Regions from separate parts of the Marinobacterium sp. xm-m-383 genome, predicted to be linked through region 4. Evidence: predicted binding sites of a transcription regulator. Region 4 holds the regulator's gene; each other region holds the start of a gene.
What was found. The regulator sigma-54, encoded in region 4, starts transcription at its own class of promoters, with help from an activator protein. The targets are predictions, from matches to a motif close to TGGCACNNNNNTTGCTNT.
Positions count from the first base shown of each region.

Region 1: the regulator sigma-54 is predicted to act here: its motif matches at 2,180-2,197, upstream of glnA (glutamate--ammonia ligase).
Region 2: the regulator sigma-54 is predicted to act here: its motif matches at 2,394-2,411, upstream of XMM383_RS07560 (amino acid ABC transporter substrate-binding protein).
Region 3: the regulator sigma-54 is predicted to act here: its motif matches at 2,716-2,733, upstream of urtA (urea ABC transporter substrate-binding protein).

Region 1 covers NZ_WBYT01000008.1:32,277-36,683, forward strand. Annotated here, with positions in the region: gene glnL (nitrogen regulation protein NR(II)) at 1-363, opposite strand, end outside; gene glnA (glutamate--ammonia ligase) at 688-2,094, opposite strand; gene typA (translational GTPase TypA) at 2,484-4,292, shown strand.
Region 2 covers NZ_WBYT01000004.1:18,944-23,350, reverse strand. Annotated here, with positions in the region: gene glnE (bifunctional [glutamate--ammonia ligase]-adenylyl-L-tyrosine phosphorylase/[glutamate--ammonia-ligase] adenylyltransferase) at 1-2,116, opposite strand, end outside; gene XMM383_RS07560 (amino acid ABC transporter substrate-binding protein) at 2,452-3,468, shown strand; gene XMM383_RS07555 (amino acid ABC transporter permease) at 3,543-4,407, shown strand, end outside.
Region 3 covers NZ_WBYT01000001.1:605,462-609,868, reverse strand. Annotated here, with positions in the region: gene XMM383_RS11665 (GntR family transcriptional regulator) at 1-562, shown strand, start outside; gene XMM383_RS02865 (uracil-xanthine permease family protein) at 728-2,083, shown strand; gene XMM383_RS02860 (hypothetical protein) at 2,120-2,470, opposite strand; gene urtA (urea ABC transporter substrate-binding protein) at 2,775-4,058, shown strand; gene urtB (urea ABC transporter permease subunit UrtB) at 4,128-4,407, shown strand, end outside.
Region 4 covers NZ_WBYT01000003.1:105,763-110,169, forward strand. Annotated here, with positions in the region: gene lptC (LPS export ABC transporter periplasmic protein LptC) at 1-444, shown strand, start outside; gene lptA (lipopolysaccharide transport periplasmic protein LptA) at 419-928, shown strand; gene lptB (LPS export ABC transporter ATP-binding protein) at 931-1,656, shown strand; gene XMM383_RS06160 (RNA polymerase factor sigma-54) at 1,687-3,186, shown strand; gene hpf (ribosome hibernation-promoting factor, HPF/YfiA family) at 3,239-3,529, shown strand; gene XMM383_RS06170 (PTS sugar transporter subunit IIA) at 3,542-4,000, shown strand; gene rapZ (RNase adapter RapZ) at 4,003-4,407, shown strand, end outside.

The sequences.
Region 1 (4,407 bases), on a different contig from region 4:
CTCCTCTTCACGCTCAATTCGAACCAGGCGATCACGTGGGTGCAACTCCATCAGTAGAAACCCATTCGGTAACCTTGAGATGGTGTAATCCGTCATCAACTCGTTACCACCAAAGGTAATCAGAGCGGCTTCGCGTTTACTGACATGCTGTCCCGTCGCAGAGACACTCTCTAATAGCTTGAGCTCCTCTTCGGAACCAATAAAGAGATACTCGATGTGTGAATTTTTTAAGCGTTTAAAGCTACCCTCTAACAGAACCTCAGCGGCCGGATTCATATACTTCAACTCGAACTTCTGCCCCAGTACCAATACAGCCGTATTGAGGTTTTCAAGAATCAATTTGTACTGTTGCGATCCGAACATTAGGTATTCCCAAGGGTTTTGATGACTTAACAGCTCTACTCTAGCGTTAAGCCTTAATAGCTCTACTTAATAAGCAAAAAGGTTGCCAACTCAGCGAAACCCAGTAACCACGGGCTTTTGAGTTTTAGCATGCACAATAGAATGGCATATATGAAGATATTATGCACCATTTTGGTGCGAGGTGTTTTGTGCGCATCCATGCGCCTGCAGGATACTGTTCGTCCTGGCATACCCTGCTCCTGCGCATCCATGCGCCTGCAGGATACCGTCCATCCTGGACATAAAAAACCCGGCAGGTGCCGGGTTTTTTGAATCGATAAGATCTTAAACTGAGTAGTAAAGATCGTATTCGATTGGGTGAGTTGTCTGGCTCACTTGAGCACACTCTTCACGCTTAAGTTCGATGTAAGCGTTTAGCATGTCTTCAGTGAATACGCCGCCGCGAGTTAGGAACTCGTGATCAGCTTCTAGAGCGTCCAGAGCTTCTTCTAGTGAAGAACAAACCTGTGGGATCTGAGCAGCTTCTTCAGCTGGTAGATCGTAAAGGTCTTTGTCTGCTGCATCGCCAGGGTGGATCTTGTTCTGGATACCGTCAAGACCCGCCATCATTAGCGCAGAGAACGCTAGGTATGGGTTAGCGATTGGATCAGGGAAGCGTGTCTCGATACGACGGCCTTTAGGGCTAGTTACGTATGGGATACGGATAGAAGCTGAACGGTTACGAGCTGAGTAAGCTAGCATAACTGGTGCTTCGAAGCCTGGAACAAGACGCTTGTACGAGTTAGTACCTGGGTTACATAGAGCGTTAAGCGCTTTAGCGTGCTTGATGATACCGCCGATGTAGTAAAGAGCTTCTTCAGATAGGCCCGCGTATGCGTCGCCAGCGAAGATGTTAACACCGCCTTTAGATAGAGACTGGTGAACGTGCATACCAGAGCCGTTGTCACCAACGATTGGCTTAGGCATGAACGTAGCTGTTTTACCGTAAGCGTGAGCAACGTTGTGAACTGCGTACTTAAGAATCTGAACTTCGTCAGCTTTCTTAACAAGGGTGTTACCTGCCACACCGATTTCACACTGACCAGCAGTTGCTACTTCGTGGTGGTGTACTTCTACGTGCAGACCCATCGCTGTCATCGCGTCACACATTGCAGCACGAAGATCGTGTAGAGAGTCTACTGGTGGTACTGGGAAGTAACCGCCTTTAACGCGTGGACGGTGACCTGTGTTACCGCCTTCGAATTTGCTGTTAGAAGACCATGCAGCTTCTTCAGAAGATACAGTGTAGCCACAACCAGACATGTCAGAGTGGAAGTGAACTTCGTCAAATACGAAGAACTCTGGCTCTGGACCGAACATAGCGCTGTCAGCGATACCTGTTGATTTCAGGTACTCTTCTGCACGCTTAGCAACAGAACGTGGATCACGCTCGTAACCAAGACCTGTAGCAGGCTCAACGATGTCACAACGGATGATGACTGTTGCATCTTCAGAGAATGGATCAACGATAGATGAAGAGTCATCTGGACGAAGGATCATGTCAGAGTCGTTAATACCCTTCCAACCTTGGATAGATGAGCCATCAAACATTTTGCCGTCTTCGAAGAAGTCGTCACCCATTTCGTGAACTGGGATAGTTACGTGCTGCTCTTTACCTTTAGAGTCTGTAAAGCGAAGGTCGATCCACTTCGCGTCAGTTTCTTTGATCAGATTTAGTGTCTGTTCAGACATTATGGCTCTCTCCATTATCAGATATTGCCAGACTAGTAGCCTTGGGTTTAAGCCTGCACCATGCAAGCTCAGTCTTCCTAACGAGCTAGCAAACAGTATGCCAACTCGAAAAAAGTCTTTATTTACGGTGATTTACCGCATCAGCAACGAATCACCAATGACAATAAACGCACCAATTTGATGCACACCTAAAACATACGCACCACAATGGTGCTTTAAACTATTACTAGTCTGTCGATGTGTGCCAATATGATACTCCAGCCAAAAAATTTTGCACTAGATTCGCTTCTAACAATTGTTCATATGGTCCAAATTTATTGGCTATTAATTCGCCTTGATCACGCTCGACGCGTATAATCCGCGCATCTTTAATTAATGAGACTCACCTCGTGATCGAAAATCTTCGCAATATCGCCATCATCGCACACGTCGACCATGGCAAAACCACCCTAGTTGATAAACTTCTAGAGCAGTCAGGTACCCTTGGCCGTCGTGATGAAGGCGCTGAGCGCGTCATGGACTCAAACGACCAAGAGAAAGAGCGTGGCATCACCATCCTTGCCAAAAACACCGCCATCACTTGGAACGACTACCGCATCAACATCGTCGATACTCCTGGGCACGCCGATTTCGGTGGTGAGGTAGAGCGTGTTATGTCGATGGTTGACTCGGTCCTTCTGCTTGTTGATGCAGTTGATGGTCCAATGCCACAAACACGCTTCGTTACTCAGAAAGCCTTTGCACGCGGCCTTAAGCCAATCGTTGTTATCAACAAAATCGACCGTCCTGGTGCACGTCCAGATTGGGTTATGGATCAGGTTTTCGAACTGTTCGACAACCTAGGCGCTACCGATGAGCAGTTGGACTTCCCGATTGTCTACGCCTCAGCGATCAACGGTATTGCGGGTGATGATCACGAAGCTATGGCTGACGATATGACGCCTCTATTTGAAGCGATCATCAAGCACGTTGATGCGCCTCACGTCGATACAGAAGGTCCATTCCAGATGCAGGTCTCTGCGTTGGACTACAACAGCTTTGTCGGTGTTATCGGTGTGGGTCGTATCTCACGCGGTAAGATCTCTACCAACACGCCTGTTAAAGTCATCGATTCACACGCAAAAATGCGTTCAGGTCGTATCCTTAAGATCATGGGCTACCACGGTCTTGATCGTGTCGATGTCGACAGTGCACAAGCAGGTGACATTGTCTGTATTACCGGTCTAGACGAACTCAACATCTCAGATACGCTGTGTCACCCAGATGTTGTTGAAGCACTACCAGCACTCTCTGTCGATGAGCCAACCGTCTCTATGACATTCCAGGTCAACGACTCTCCGTTTGCCGGTAAAGAGGGCAAATTCGTTACCAGCCGTAACATCAAAGAGCGTCTAGAGCGCGAATTGATTCACAACGTAGCACTGCGTGTAGAGCCGGGTGATAGCCCTGAGAAATTCCGTGTATCAGGTCGTGGTGAACTTCACCTATCGGTACTGATTGAGACCATGCGCCGTGAAGGCTTCGAACTTGGCATCAGCCGTCCTGAAGTAATTCAGAAAGAGGTAGATGGCGAAATCCACGAACCTTACGAGATCGTTATGATCGACGTTGAAGAGCAGCACCAGGGCTCGATCATCGAAGAGCTAGGCATGCGTCGCGGTGACATGACGAATATGGAAGTTGACGGCAAAGGCCGCTGTCGCCTGACCTTTATGATCCCTTCTCGCGGTTTGATCGGCTTCCGTAGCCAATTCCTAACCATGACGTCTGGTACTGGTATCATGAACTCAATCTTTGACCACTACGGTGTGGTGAAAGAGGGTGAGACGGTGACTCGTAACAACGGCGTACTGGTTTCGATGGTTAACGGTAAAGTACTGGGCTACGCACTCTTCTCTCTTCAGGAGCGCGGTCGCCTCATGATCGGTCCAAACATTGAAGTGTACGAAGGCATGGTCATTGGTATCCATAGCCGCTCGAATGACCTAACGGTTAACCCAACCAAAGGTAAGCAGCTAACCAACGTCCGAGCCTCAGGTACTGATGAGAACATCGTGCTAACGCCACCTATCCGCTTTACTCTAGAGCAGGCTCTAGACTTCATTGAAGATGATGAGTTGGTTGAAGTAACACCTGAGAACATCCGTATTCGTAAGAAGTTCTTGAAAGAGCATGAGCGTAAACGCGCTAAGCGTTAATTAATTTGCAATAAATGCAAAACATAAAACGGTGCCAATGCAAATTGAGCACCGTTTTTTTATATTCAAACGAAATAAACGGAGTAAACTAAAGTCCAAGAAATCTTGAAGTGAC
Region 2 (4,407 bases), on a different contig from region 4:
CCAGATCCGATCCATAAGAGAGCTCAATCCCACCCAATTTACCAAAGCCGATAATGACAAAGTCTTGATCGCATAGAACGCCTGCCGATCGCTGCGGCGTGCCATATTTGGTTGTCATATCTCGCCATGCGATCTCCAAAACCGCCTGGAGAATCGCTTCTGCTAGCCAGGTTAAGTAATCACTCACTTTCATCAGAGGCAAAGCACCAGTTATATCCGCAGCAGCCACTCGCAGAATATGTGCATTTCTAAAGTAACGCAGCGCTTCCATTAACTGCTCAATGTCATCCTCTGGGATACGCATCAACTGCTGTCGTAACTCATTGGATAAAGCTTGTGCGTCCGGTGGATTGAACAGTGATGATGCATCAATCAGCTCATCAAGAAGGACCGGTTGATGAGCTAGCTTCTCTGCAAACCATGGACTGGCTGAACAGAGCTTTACCAACTGCGCTCGAGCACTGGGGTTTTCGGCTAGCAGAAGAAGATAGGCTGAACGACGCACTACAGCTTGAATCAGCTGCAAAACCCGCTCCAAAGTCTCTTCTGCGTTTTCCACGCCCGACAGATCCCGGAGCAAACGAGGCAGCAGATCCAACAAACGCTCCTGCCCGACATTTTGCAACGCCTGTACCGTTCTTAACTGGCGCAGCGATACCAGTGCCTTCAACGCTCGATCGGTTTCGCTGTAACCCAGCTCTGTCAGATAGTGAGCCAGCGCCTCCTGATCTGCAAACTCCTCATGCCAGAGGCCCGTAAGATGCGCATCGCTCTCAGTTTGCTCGGCATTGCCTTCCTGATCCACTGGTGCAATAACATCTGCAAAGTGCTGTGAGACTCGACTTCGATGCTCATTTAGCTCTGTTAAAAGCGCCTCTGGACTCGTAAAGCCCATGGAGTAGGCAAGGCGCTGCATACCGAGATCATCAGCTGGTAGCTCTTGGGTTTGCTTATCTGCTTGCGCCTGAATCGCATGTTCCACATTACGCAGGAAGACGTAGGCATGGGTTAGCTCTGTCACAACCACGTCTGGAATGCCGACTACCTCTGGGAGAAGTGGCAATATGTTGCACAACTCTCGTTGCTGCAAACGTGTATCACGCCCGCCGCGGATTAGCTGAAAGGCTTGAGCGATGAACTCAACCTCGCGAATACCTCCGGCTCCCAACTTAACGTTATTCTCACGACCCTTTAAACGGTTCTCACGCTCAATCATCCCTTTCATTTCACGCAAAGATTCAAAGGCGCTGTAGTCAATGTACTTACGATAGACAAAGGGGCGCAGATCCTGCATCAACTGGGCGCCAGCTTCCTTATCACCCGCGATGATACGCGCTTTAATCAACGCATAACGCTCCCACTCACGCCCCTGTGTCTGGTAGTACTGCTCCATGGCATCAAAACTGGCAACCAATGGACCAGAAGATCCAAACGGACGCAGACGCATATCGACACGGAATACAAAGCCCTCGGCTGTGGGGGCATCTAAAACACGAATCAATCTTTTACCCAGTCGTGTAAAGAACTCTTGGTTGGATAGTGAACGGCGGCCACCTTGGGTTTCGCCATTGGCGGGGAAGGTAAACATCAGGTCGATATCCGAGGAGAGATTGAGCTCATGTGCCCCCAATTTGCCCATTCCAATGACGGCCATGCGTTGCAAATTTCCATCTAAGTCCATTGGCTCACCCAGATCTTTGACTAGATCTTGGTGCAGCCAATTCAATGCTGCATCAGTAGTGGCATCGGCCAGTTCGGAGAGCATCCGGGTGGTTTCTGTTAGATCGGCCAATCGGTTCAAGTCGCGCCAAATAATTCTAACCATGGCCAATCGACGCAGGCGACGCAGCGCAACACTCAGTGCCTCTTCACTCCCCACAGCTTCAACAGCCGCCAACACTTGCGCTGTTAAAGCACCTGTTGGAAGCTCACCAACATCAAGGTTTAACTGCTCAATCAATTCGGGATGACGCTGCAGCTGATCCGCAACATAGTCAGATCCCAATAGCACTCGATCTAACTCCGCCAACCGATTGTGATCTGATTCAAGCAGATCTCTTGCTGCTGAAACCTTTTGCTGCTGTTTTTCTAGGTAGTCATTCAATATCGCTGTCACTCAAACCACTCCGAAATCTTGCCAATAGGACTAATATACTGCGTTCAGTTATAAGAGGAACAGGACTTAAATCAAATTGCACCAATACTGTGCAAAAGCTCAATTTAAGCCCTACTTTAGTATTGACCTTTGAGTCAGAATGACACAATCTTAAAAGAGTAAGCAGAGTGCTGGCGTTGGGTATTAAAGATTATTTGATCAAAACACCCCGTTATACCGTAACTTTCAGACAATTTTTAACGATGAATGTCGATGAAAATGACTCACTGAAAATTGTTGGCACACTAGTTGCTGTGGAAAAAGAACAACAACCTACTCAAAAGAGGATCTACATAATGGCTAAGAAAGCTTTACTAACCGCTTCTATCCTTGCTGCAACAATGACTGCTGGTGCAGTTCAAGCAGCTACTCTTGACGATGTTAAGAGCCGTGGCACCCTAACTTGTGGTGTATCTACTGGTCTTGCAGGCTTCTCTCAAAAAGATGAGAACGGCAAATGGAGCGGTCTCGACGTTGATATGTGTCGTGCGGTTGCAGCTGCAGTACTTGGCGATTCAGAAGCTGTTCAATACAAACCGCTAACCGCTAAAGAGCGTTTCACTGCGCTAGCGTCTGGCGAAATCGACATGCTATCTCGTAACACGACTTGGACTCACACTCGTGATACATCACTAGGTATCAACTTTGCTGGTACTAACTACTACGACGGTGCGTCATTCATGGTCATGAAAGACCTAGGCGTATCAAGCGCAACTGAGCTAGACGGTGCAAACGCATGTATCCAAGCGGGTACCTCTACTGAGCTTGCAATCGCTGACTACTTCCGTGAGAACGGCATGTCATACAAAGCGGTTACTTTCGATACCTCTGACCAAACTCGTCAAGGTTTCGAATCAGGTCGTTGTGACTTCCTAACATCAGACGGTTCTCAGCTAGCGGCACTTCGTATCGGTCTAGCTAACCCAGGCAATGCAGTGATTCTTCCCGAAGTTATCTCTAAAGAGCCTCTAGGCCCAGTAGTTCGTCAAGGCGATGACCAGTGGTTCAACATTGTTAAGTGGTCTCTAAACGCAATGATCGAAGCAGAAGAGCAGAAGGTCACTTCTGCAAACGCAGCTGACATGAAAGCGAACGGCAACCCAGCTAACAAGCGTCTACTAGGTGCTGAAGGTGAACTAGGTGCTAACCTAGGTCTAAGTGCTGACTGGGCTTACAACATCATCACTCAAGTAGGTAACTACTCAGAGTCGTTTGAGCGTAACGTGGGTATGGATTCACCACTTAAGCTAGCACGTGGTATCAACGCGTCTTGGCGTGATGGCGGTATCCTATACGCACCAGCTATGCGCTAAAACCGAAGCGATCTAAAAAGGGGCACAACAGTGCCCCTTTCTGCGTGAAAGCACTCTATTTTTAGGTTAATTCAATGTTCAAACAAAAAACCATTGAAGAGGTTAAGTCAGCGAGCCGTAAATCGAGCTCCGGAACCACCTCCAACGCCTTTTATAACAACCCACGCATCCGCGGTTTCTTCTATCAGATCGCACTGGTCGCTGGGTTGCTCTATTTCTTTGGCACCATCATTGGCAACACGCTGGCCAACATGGAAGCGACGGGGATCAAAACCGGTTTCGACTTCTTAGGCGCAGCTGCAGGCTATGATGTCTTGATGTCGTTGATCTCCTTTGAGTCGACCGACACCTACGGACGAATATTTGTTGTCGGTTTCTTAAACACCCTTTTGGTCTCGGCCATCGGTATCTTCTTCGCGACGCTACTTGGATTTATCTTTGGTGTGGCGCACTTCTCGCATAACTGGTTGATTCGTAAGATTGCTCTGGTCTATGTAGAAATCTTCCGAAACGTACCGCTTCTGCTACAGGTGTTCTTCTGGTACTTCGCCGTTCTATCCAGTCTGCCTGGCGCTCGCCAAAGCTTGAGTTTAGGCGAAGCTGTGTTCCTCAACGTTCGCGGCCTCTACCTACCTAAACTGATTGGCGGCGATCTATCATCTTTGGTCTGGATCGCTTTAGGCGCTGCCGTTGCAGGAATTTTTGTACTGCGTCGCTGGGCCAAAAAACGTCAAGAGCTGACCGGCCAACAGTTCCCTGTGCTGAAGACCAGCATCGCCATGGTGATTCTATTTCCATTAATTGTTGCAGCGTTAACGGGCTTTCCATTCACCGTTGAATACCCAGCTCTAAAGGGCTTTAACTACTTCGGTGGTATTACCGTCATCCCAGAGCTGATGTCGCTTGCCATTGCGCTGTCGGTCTACACTGGTGCATTCA
Region 3 (4,407 bases), on a different contig from region 4:
ACGCACGCTCAGTCGTTTAGCCCACGAGCGTGTAGCAGTTTTTGAACCCAACCGTGGTGCCTTTGTTGCTGAACCCGATGTCTTGGATGCTCGTCAGATTCTAGATGCTCGTCGTCTTATGGAGTTAGCCATTGTTGAGAGGGTGGCAGAGCGTGCCTCGTCGATCAAAGGTGAATTTAAGAAACTCTATGATCTGATCGAGCAGGAGCATAAAAGCAGTGCGGCTGCCGACAAAGGGACGGCCATTCGTTTGTCGGGTGAATTCCACCTAGAGTTAGCAAGACTCTCGGGCAATAAACCCCTGGAGGGGTTTCTTCACTCCCTGGTACCGCAAACCTCGTTAATTATCGCCCTCTATCAGGCCAAAGAGGGGAGTCGTTGTGCCATTGATGAGCACAGTCGTCTGCTGGATGCGCTGAAGCTCGGTGATGCCGAGGAGGCGAAACGTTTAATGGGTGAGCACCTAGATCATATTGAAGAGCGTTTGGCTCTGGATGAGTCACCGGGTAATCGCAATTTGGCTAAGGTGTTTGGGCGCCGAGCTGAAAAAGCTGGCGCATAACGGTGCGTCAAGTTAAATTGGATGCACATAAAAGGTGCAACAGCTTAAGTTTCTGACCTATTGGTTAATGATTTATCCATTTATATCAATGGGTTAGTGATGTTGGCATTTTATGTGCTAACAAAAAATAAGAAAGCTGCATTGAGCAGTTGTTTGTAGGCAATAATGAGCAATGAAAAGATTTCGGCAGCGCAGATGCGCGACCCGAATTACACCCCACCGATGCATCTAGCAATTCCGCTAGGCATTCAACACGTACTGGCGATGTTTATCGCAAACGTAACCCCAGCGATCATCGTTGCGGGTGCAGCGGGATTTGGCTTTGGTTCAAATTCACCTGACTTCCCTAACATGATCTACATGATGCAGATGTGTATGCTCCTTGCGGGTGTTACAACACTGCTTCAGACAATTGGTGCAGGCCCTGTGGGTGCACGTCTTCCGATTGTGCAAGGTACCAGTTTCGCATTCATTCCTATTCTTATCCCATTGGTAGCGGGTAAGGGTGTAGAAGCGATGGCTATGGTGACCGGTGGTGTCCTAGTCGGTGGTCTATTCCAAGCAGCGCTAGCGCCATTTATTGGTCGCCTTCGTTTTGCTTTGCCTCCATTGGTAACTGGTCTGATCGTGCTGATGATCGGTTTGTCACTTCTTAAAGTGGGTATTCAGTACGCGGCAGGTGGCGTTCCGGCGATTGGTAAGCCTGAGTTTGGTTCGTTAGAGAACTGGACTGTTGCTGGTACCGTTATTGTGGTGACCCTAGGTCTGAAATTCTACGGTAAAGGCATGATCAGCTCAGCGGCTATATTGATCGGTCTGATTGCAGGTTACGTTCTGGCCTACTTTATGGGTATGGTTAACTTCGGTAACGTCGGCCGTGCTGCAAGCTTTGCGCTGCCACAGCTCTTCCCATTCGGAATCGAGTTCGGCGCAGGTGCCATCATCGGTATCGCACTTATGTCATTCATCTCTGCGATTGAGACAGTGGGTGACGTATCGGGTATCACCAAAGGTGGTGCGGATCGTGAAGCAACTGATACTGAGATCAAAGGCGCAACTTATGCAGACGGTCTAGGTACAGCGCTATCTGCTCTAGCTGGTGCACTGCCAAATACATCTTTCTCGCAAAACGTTGGTCTGATCGCAATGACGCGTATGATGAGTCGTCACGTGGCAACCATTGGTGCGATCTTCCTGATCGTTTGTGGTCTGATCCCTAAAGTGGGTGCTCTCATCTCTACTGTGCCAATCGAAGTATTGGGTGGTGGTGTTATCGTGATGTTCGGCATGGTTGCCTCTTCAGGTATGAAGATGCTGGCTGATGTGGATTGGAACAGCCGTAACATGGTGATCTTTGCAGTATTACTATCACTTGGCCTGGGTCTAATGCAGGTTCCAGAAGCGCTTCAGCACCTAGACGGTACAGTTAAGGCGCTTTTAACAACAGGTCTACTACCAGCAGCAGTCTGCGCCATCGTACTCAACCTGTTTATGCCTCATCCTAAGAAGGAAGAGGAGTAAGTTTTTAACTTACCTTTCTAATCGATCAAAGGCCCCTTATGGGGCCTTTTCAGTTGGAGCCTTATCACAGATGAGGCGATTTTTATCAGCACGCATCGCGGCCTTTTCAAGACCGCTCCAACGGTTCGCACGCTGAATTGATGTTGGAGCCTCATCGAAGATGAGGCGATTTATATCGGTAAAAATCGCGGCCTTTTCAAGACCGCTCCAACGGTTCGCACGCTGAATTGATGTTGGAGCCTCATCGAAGATGAGGCGATTTATATCGGTAAAAATCGCGGCCTTTTTAAGACCGCTCCAACGGTTCGCGTGCCGAGTTGATGTTGGAGCCTTATCGTAGATGAGGCGATCGTTTCTGACTGCGGATGACAGGCTGAAGCCAGTCACGGCAGCTCCGTAGTTGAGTTCTCGCCTGTCAGCCGCTATATGGCTAATCCCACAACCCCAAACAAGTGCACCAAAATACCCTTAAAAATTTACTTTTGCGATCTTTTGGTGCGCATTCCTGTCGCAAATGTCACTTAATGGTGCACTGCAAAATCTCTTCATATGCGTCAAATAGAATAATATTAATTGTTTATCTTATTGTTTTTAAACATAAATAAAATTAATTTACGGACTATTTCAAAAACTGGCACGCACTCTGCAATAAGAAAAACATCTAGGTTACTAATCAAAGGAGAAGACCCTGATGTCTAAATCAACTATGTTTAAATCTGCTGCGCTAGCCTTAGCTGTTTCTGCAACGAATCTTGCAATGGCGGCTGATACGATCAAAGTGGGCGTGCTTCACTCACTGTCGGGCACAATGGCGATCAGTGAGACAACACTGAAAGACACCATGCTGATGCTGATCGAAGAGCAGAACAAGAAGGGCGGTTTGCTAGGTAAACAACTTGAGCCTGTGGTTGTCGACCCAGCGTCTAACTGGCCACTGTTTGCTGAGAAAGCACGTGAGCTAGTTGAGAAAGAGAAGGTGGACGCGATCTTCGGTTGTTGGACATCGGTGTCACGTAAATCGGTTCTTCCGGTTATTGAAGAGCTAGACAGCCTCATGTTCTACCCAGTTCAGTACGAAGGTGAAGAGTCGTCTAAAAACGTCTTCTACACAGGTGCTGCGCCAAACCAGCAGGCGATTCCAGCGGTTGATTACCTAATGAACGAGTTGGGTGTTGAGCGTTGGGTGCTAGCCGGTACTGACTATGTCTACCCACGTACAACTAACAAAATCTTGGATGCTTACCTAAAAGCGGCGGGTGTTGCTGAAGAGGACATCATGGTGAACTACACGCCATTCGGTCACTCTGATTGGCAGTCGATTGTATCGGACATTAAAAAGTTCGGTTCAGCGGGTAAGAAGACTGCGGTTGTCTCTACCATTAACGGCGATGCCAACGTACCTTTCTACAAAGAGCTAGGTTCACAGGGCATCAGCTCTGAAGATATTCCAGTGGTTGCTTTCTCTGTCGGTGAAGAGGAGCTATCTGGTATGGATACTGGACCGCTTGTAGGTCACCTAGCTGCTTGGAACTACTTCATGAGCGTTGATAGTGAAGTGAACGATGAGTTTATCGAGAACTGGCACTCATTCATTGGTAACGAAGATCGTGTAACCAATGACCCAATGGAAGCGCACTACATCGGCTTCAACATGTGGGCTAAAGCGGTTGAAAAAGCTGGTACAACGGATCCATCGGCTGTCCAAGATGCTCTCATCGGTGTCTCTGTACCAAACCTTACAGGTGGCCTATCCACTATGATGCCAAACCACCACATCTCTAAACCGGTTCTGATCGGTGAGATCCAAGATGATGGTCAATTTGAAGTGGTCTCTTCAACTTCAGGTTTGGTGGTTGGTGATGCATGGTCTGATTTCCTAGAGGGTTCTAAAGACCTTATCTCAGACTGGCGCCAGCCACTCTCTTGCGGGAACTACAACGTGAAAACCGCAACCTGTTCTGGTCAGAACTTCTAATCTTTCTTAACAAGAAAAGACCAGGCGGCAGATACTGCCGCCTTTTTTCCACCTGTAAGGAATCTCATTATGATGCGATCTGTTAGAAAATCGCTTCTAAGCTCTCTGATGCTGATCATCTCGCTGCTTGCTCTGCCAGTTCTAGCAGGCGAGGCTGAGTTTAATCAGTACGAAGAGAAGCTGACAAAAGCAAAGTTTACTGAAAAATCACGCATTATTAGCGACTGGATGGCTACCGATTCAGGCGAGGCCCTATCCTTAGTTCAACTGATGCTCGACAGCCAACTCTACTACCACAAAAAAGAGAAGCAGCTCTATCGAGTTGAGAAGGCTGAAAAGGGGGCTGAGG
Region 4 (4,407 bases):
GTAACTGACGCCACTCTCACTCGTTGGTCTGAAGAGGGCAATCTAAGCTCTGTCACCCACACCCCGCGAGCAGAGCATTTAGTTAACTCAGAACAGATGAAGTTAACAACACCTTTCTCCGTAGGCTATCGCCAAGATGGCACGACTGAACACACCATCAATGCTGGTCTAGGCTATTTTGCGGACGATAACAGTCAACTAGACCTTGAAGGCAGTGTACAGCTTCACCATAATCCAGATTCTGAGAAAGACACTGCACTCTTCACAGAGCAGTTGAGCTACTTTCCAGAACAGAATCTGGCGACCAGTGATGTAGCCGTCGAATTTCTGAACAACCAGGGTTCAACCAAAGGGGTTGGCATGACACTGAATACGGAATTAAACACCTTAGATCTTCATTCAACCGTGAGGGGGGCCTATGTCGCTTCGAGCACTGACCAGTAACCTATTTCTAGCCTTTACAGTTGTTCTTAGTGGATCAGCTTTAGCGCTGCCAACCGATAGAGACGAGCCTATCTACGTTGAGGCAGACTCAGCTAATATTGATGAGGCCAAAGGAGTCACTCGATACACAGGCAACGTCATCATCACCCAGGGATCAATGGTGCTTAAAGGTGAAACCGTCGATCTGTTACGTGGTAATGATGACACCATCAATCAGATCATCTCAAAAGGTGCTCCAGCCTACTTCGAACAACGCCCTCAACTGGACCAAGAGATTACCTATGCAACCGGTTCAACTCTGGATTACACAGTAAGCTCTCAACTGCTGTTAATTACGGGGAACGCTAGAGTGACTCAGGGTGGTGACGAGTTCACTGGGGCTAAAATTAATTACGACATGGCGAACTCTAAAGTAAAAGCCTTTAGCAGTGAGAGCGGAAGCCAGCGTGTCAAAATGGTTCTTCAGCCTAAAAAAGATAATTAACCATGAGTTCACTCGAAGCCCTCCACCTAGCCAAAAGCTACAAAGGACGCTCTGTTATTGAAGATGTGTCCGTCACTGTTGAGCCCGGTGAGATTATAGGATTGCTTGGGCCCAACGGAGCGGGTAAGACAACCTGCTTCTATATGATTGTAGGTCTGGTCAGAGCGGATCGAGGCAACATTCGTCTCAATGGCGACGACGTCACTAGAATGCCTATTCATGAGCGCGCAAAACGCGGCTTAGGCTATCTTCCGCAAGAGGCCTCTGTATTCAGAAAGCTGAGTGTCTACGACAATCTGATGGCCATACTGGAGCAGAGAAAAGACCTGACCAAAGATCAACAACACGAGAAAGCTCAGTCACTGCTTGAAGAGTTTCATATCACTCACATCAAAGAGTCCAAAGGGATGGTCCTATCCGGAGGTGAAAGACGCCGAGTTGAGATTGCAAGAGCCCTAGCAAACGATCCTGACTTCATCCTACTGGACGAGCCTTTTGCTGGTGTAGACCCCATCTCTGTCAGCGACATCAAACAGACCATCAGACACCTTAAAGATCGAGGTATTGGCGTCCTGATAACAGATCACAATGTCAGAGAGACTCTCGACATTTGCGAACGGGCTTACATCGTTAGTGAGGGTAACATTCTTGCAGAGGGTGAGCCTGAGCAGATCATGATGAATCAAGCCGTTAAAGAGGCTTATCTGGGCAATGATTTTCGCTTGTAACTCTCACACTTTTAAGTAATTATCATTTTAATGAAGCACTCTTTACAGCTCAAAGTCGGACAGAACCTGTCCATGACCCCACAATTGCAGCAAGCGATCAAATTGCTGCAACTCTCCTCCTTAGAGCTACAGACAGAGATTCAAGAGGCACTCGATAGTAACCCACTACTGGAGGTAGCCGATGAAGAAGATCAGAGTGAAGAGAACTCTCAAAGCATTGAGCAAAAAGAGTCATCAACCTTAGATGAGACCCAATCTAATTCAGAGATCGAAGAGACGTTCGAATCGTCTCAGCCGGAAGATAGCTGGTCTACTGATGACATCCCTGAACAGCTTTCAACCGACAGTCAATGGGACGATACTTACCAAAGCTCTTCAAATTCCAATCGTGATGATGATTGGATGCCAGGTGATAATGACGCTGCGGTTGAAACCATCCAAGACCACCTTAACTGGCAACTGAATCTGGTTAATTTCAGCGATGTTGATCGATACATTGCTGAGATGATTATCGACTCTATCGATGATCGTGGCTATCTGATCACCGATCTGCAGGACATTCTTCTTAACTGCCAAGAGGAACTACCTGAACTCTTTTTTGAAGTGGAAATAGATGAGGTGGAGACAGTACTTCACCGCATTCAACAGTTTGACCCACCCGGTGTCGGTGCCCGTGATCTTGCAGAGTGTTTGAAAATCCAGTTAAGACAGCTACCCATAGAGACACCTTGGCGCGCAGAGTCACTGCGCCTAGCGACCGACTATTTAAACCTGTTGGGCAGTCGAGATTTTAAATCTTTGATGCGCCGTATGAGGCTCAAAGAGGAGCAACTGTCAGAGGTGGTTAGGTTGATTCAATCACTTAACCCAACACCAGGAGACTCTTTAGATCTGGGTGATACTGATTACATCGTACCGGACGTGATCGTGCGTAAACGCGCTGGGGAGTGGACACTCACTTTAAATAACGACGTAGTTCCTGAGTTACGTATCAATGATGTCTACTCAGGCATGATTAAACGTGCAGACAACTCCGCGGAGAACCAATTTTTAAAAGACCATCTCCAGGATGCACGCTGGTTCATAAAGAGTTTACAAAGCCGCAACGAGACCCTCTTAAAGGTCTCAACGGAGATCGTTTCCAGACAGATCGGTTTTCTTGAACAGGGTGAACAGGCGATGAAGCCTCTTATTCTTCACGACATTGCTGAAGCCGTTGATCTACATGAATCCACCATCTCCCGTGTTACAACTCGAAAATACATGCACACCCCGCGCGGTGTCTTTGAATTGAAATATTTCTTTTCGAGTCAGGTGGCTACCAGTGACGGCAGTGGTGCATCATCAACTGCGATTCGAGCAATCATTAAAAAATTAATTTCAGAAGAAGACCCTCGCAAGCCACTAAGTGACAGTAAGCTTGCTACACTACTAGATGAAGAGGGGGTGAATGTTGCAAGACGAACCATTGCTAAATATCGCGAAGTTCTCAACATTCCACCTTCAAATGAGAGAAAGCGTTTGGTTTAATTGAGGTAGGCGGCCTCATTTTTTCACTCCGCCTAAGACGAGGAGAAGTCATATGCAGATAAATATTACTGGTCATCACGTAGACCTGACTGAAGCTCTAAGTGAATACGTACGTAACAAGTTCGATAAGCTAGAACGTCACTTCGACAACATTCAGAATGTACAAGTTACTCTCAGTGTCGAAAAGCAGGGTAAAAAAGCCGAGGCTGATATTCACTTAGCCGGTGGCCAAGTGGTCGCTTCTGATGAGCATGATGACATGTATGCAGCGATTGATGGCTTAGTGGATAAGCTTGATCGCCAAATCATCAAGCATAAAGAAAAAATGAAATCTCACAAATAAACGAACGACAACATGCAACTAGGTGACCTACTGACGACTGAAACAACCGCCTGCCGGGAGTCAGTCGCCAGTAAAAAACGCCTTCTTCAAGTGGCCAGCGAAAAGCTGGCCTCTTCAGTTGATGGCGTAACAGAAGATGAAATTTTTACAGGCCTTCTTAATCGTGAACGATTAGGCAGTACAGGAATTGGCTCTGGCGTGGGTATACCCCACTGTCGAATTCCGGGCTGTTCAACAGCATCCGCCTGCTTAATCACACTCGATGGCGGTGTCGATTTTGATTCAATCGATTCAGCGCCGGTCGATCTTGTCTGCGCACTGATCGTGCCCGATGATGGAAATGATGAGCACCTTAAGACACTGGCTGGTTTAGCCGAGCTGTTCAGCAAGCCCGAAGCCCTTAATTCACTCAGAGACTGCACGAATTCTGAGGCCCTACTCAATAAAGCAACTGAGCTATCAAAGGTCTAATCATGAGAGTCGTTGTTATCTCGGGTCGCAGTGGTTCAGGGAAGAGTACCGCCTTGCAAGCACTTGAAGATGTTGGGTTCTATTGCATAGACAACCTACCAGCGACGCTATTGCCAGCGTTGGTCGAGCAGATGCTTAACGACCAGAATAACGCACCCCTGATTGCTGTGAGCATTGATGCCCGCAACCAGCATACCGACCTAAAAGCCTTCCCAGAGATCATGGAATCCTTGAGGGTTAGAGAAGACATAGGCATCGAGATCACGTATCTTGACGCATCAGAAGCGACCCTATTGAAACGATACAGCGCCACTCGAAGAAAACACCCGCTGAGCAACCAAGATATTGGACTGGAAGAGGCAATAGCCTTAGAACGAGATCTGCTTGAGCCCATTGCAAGTTCTGCA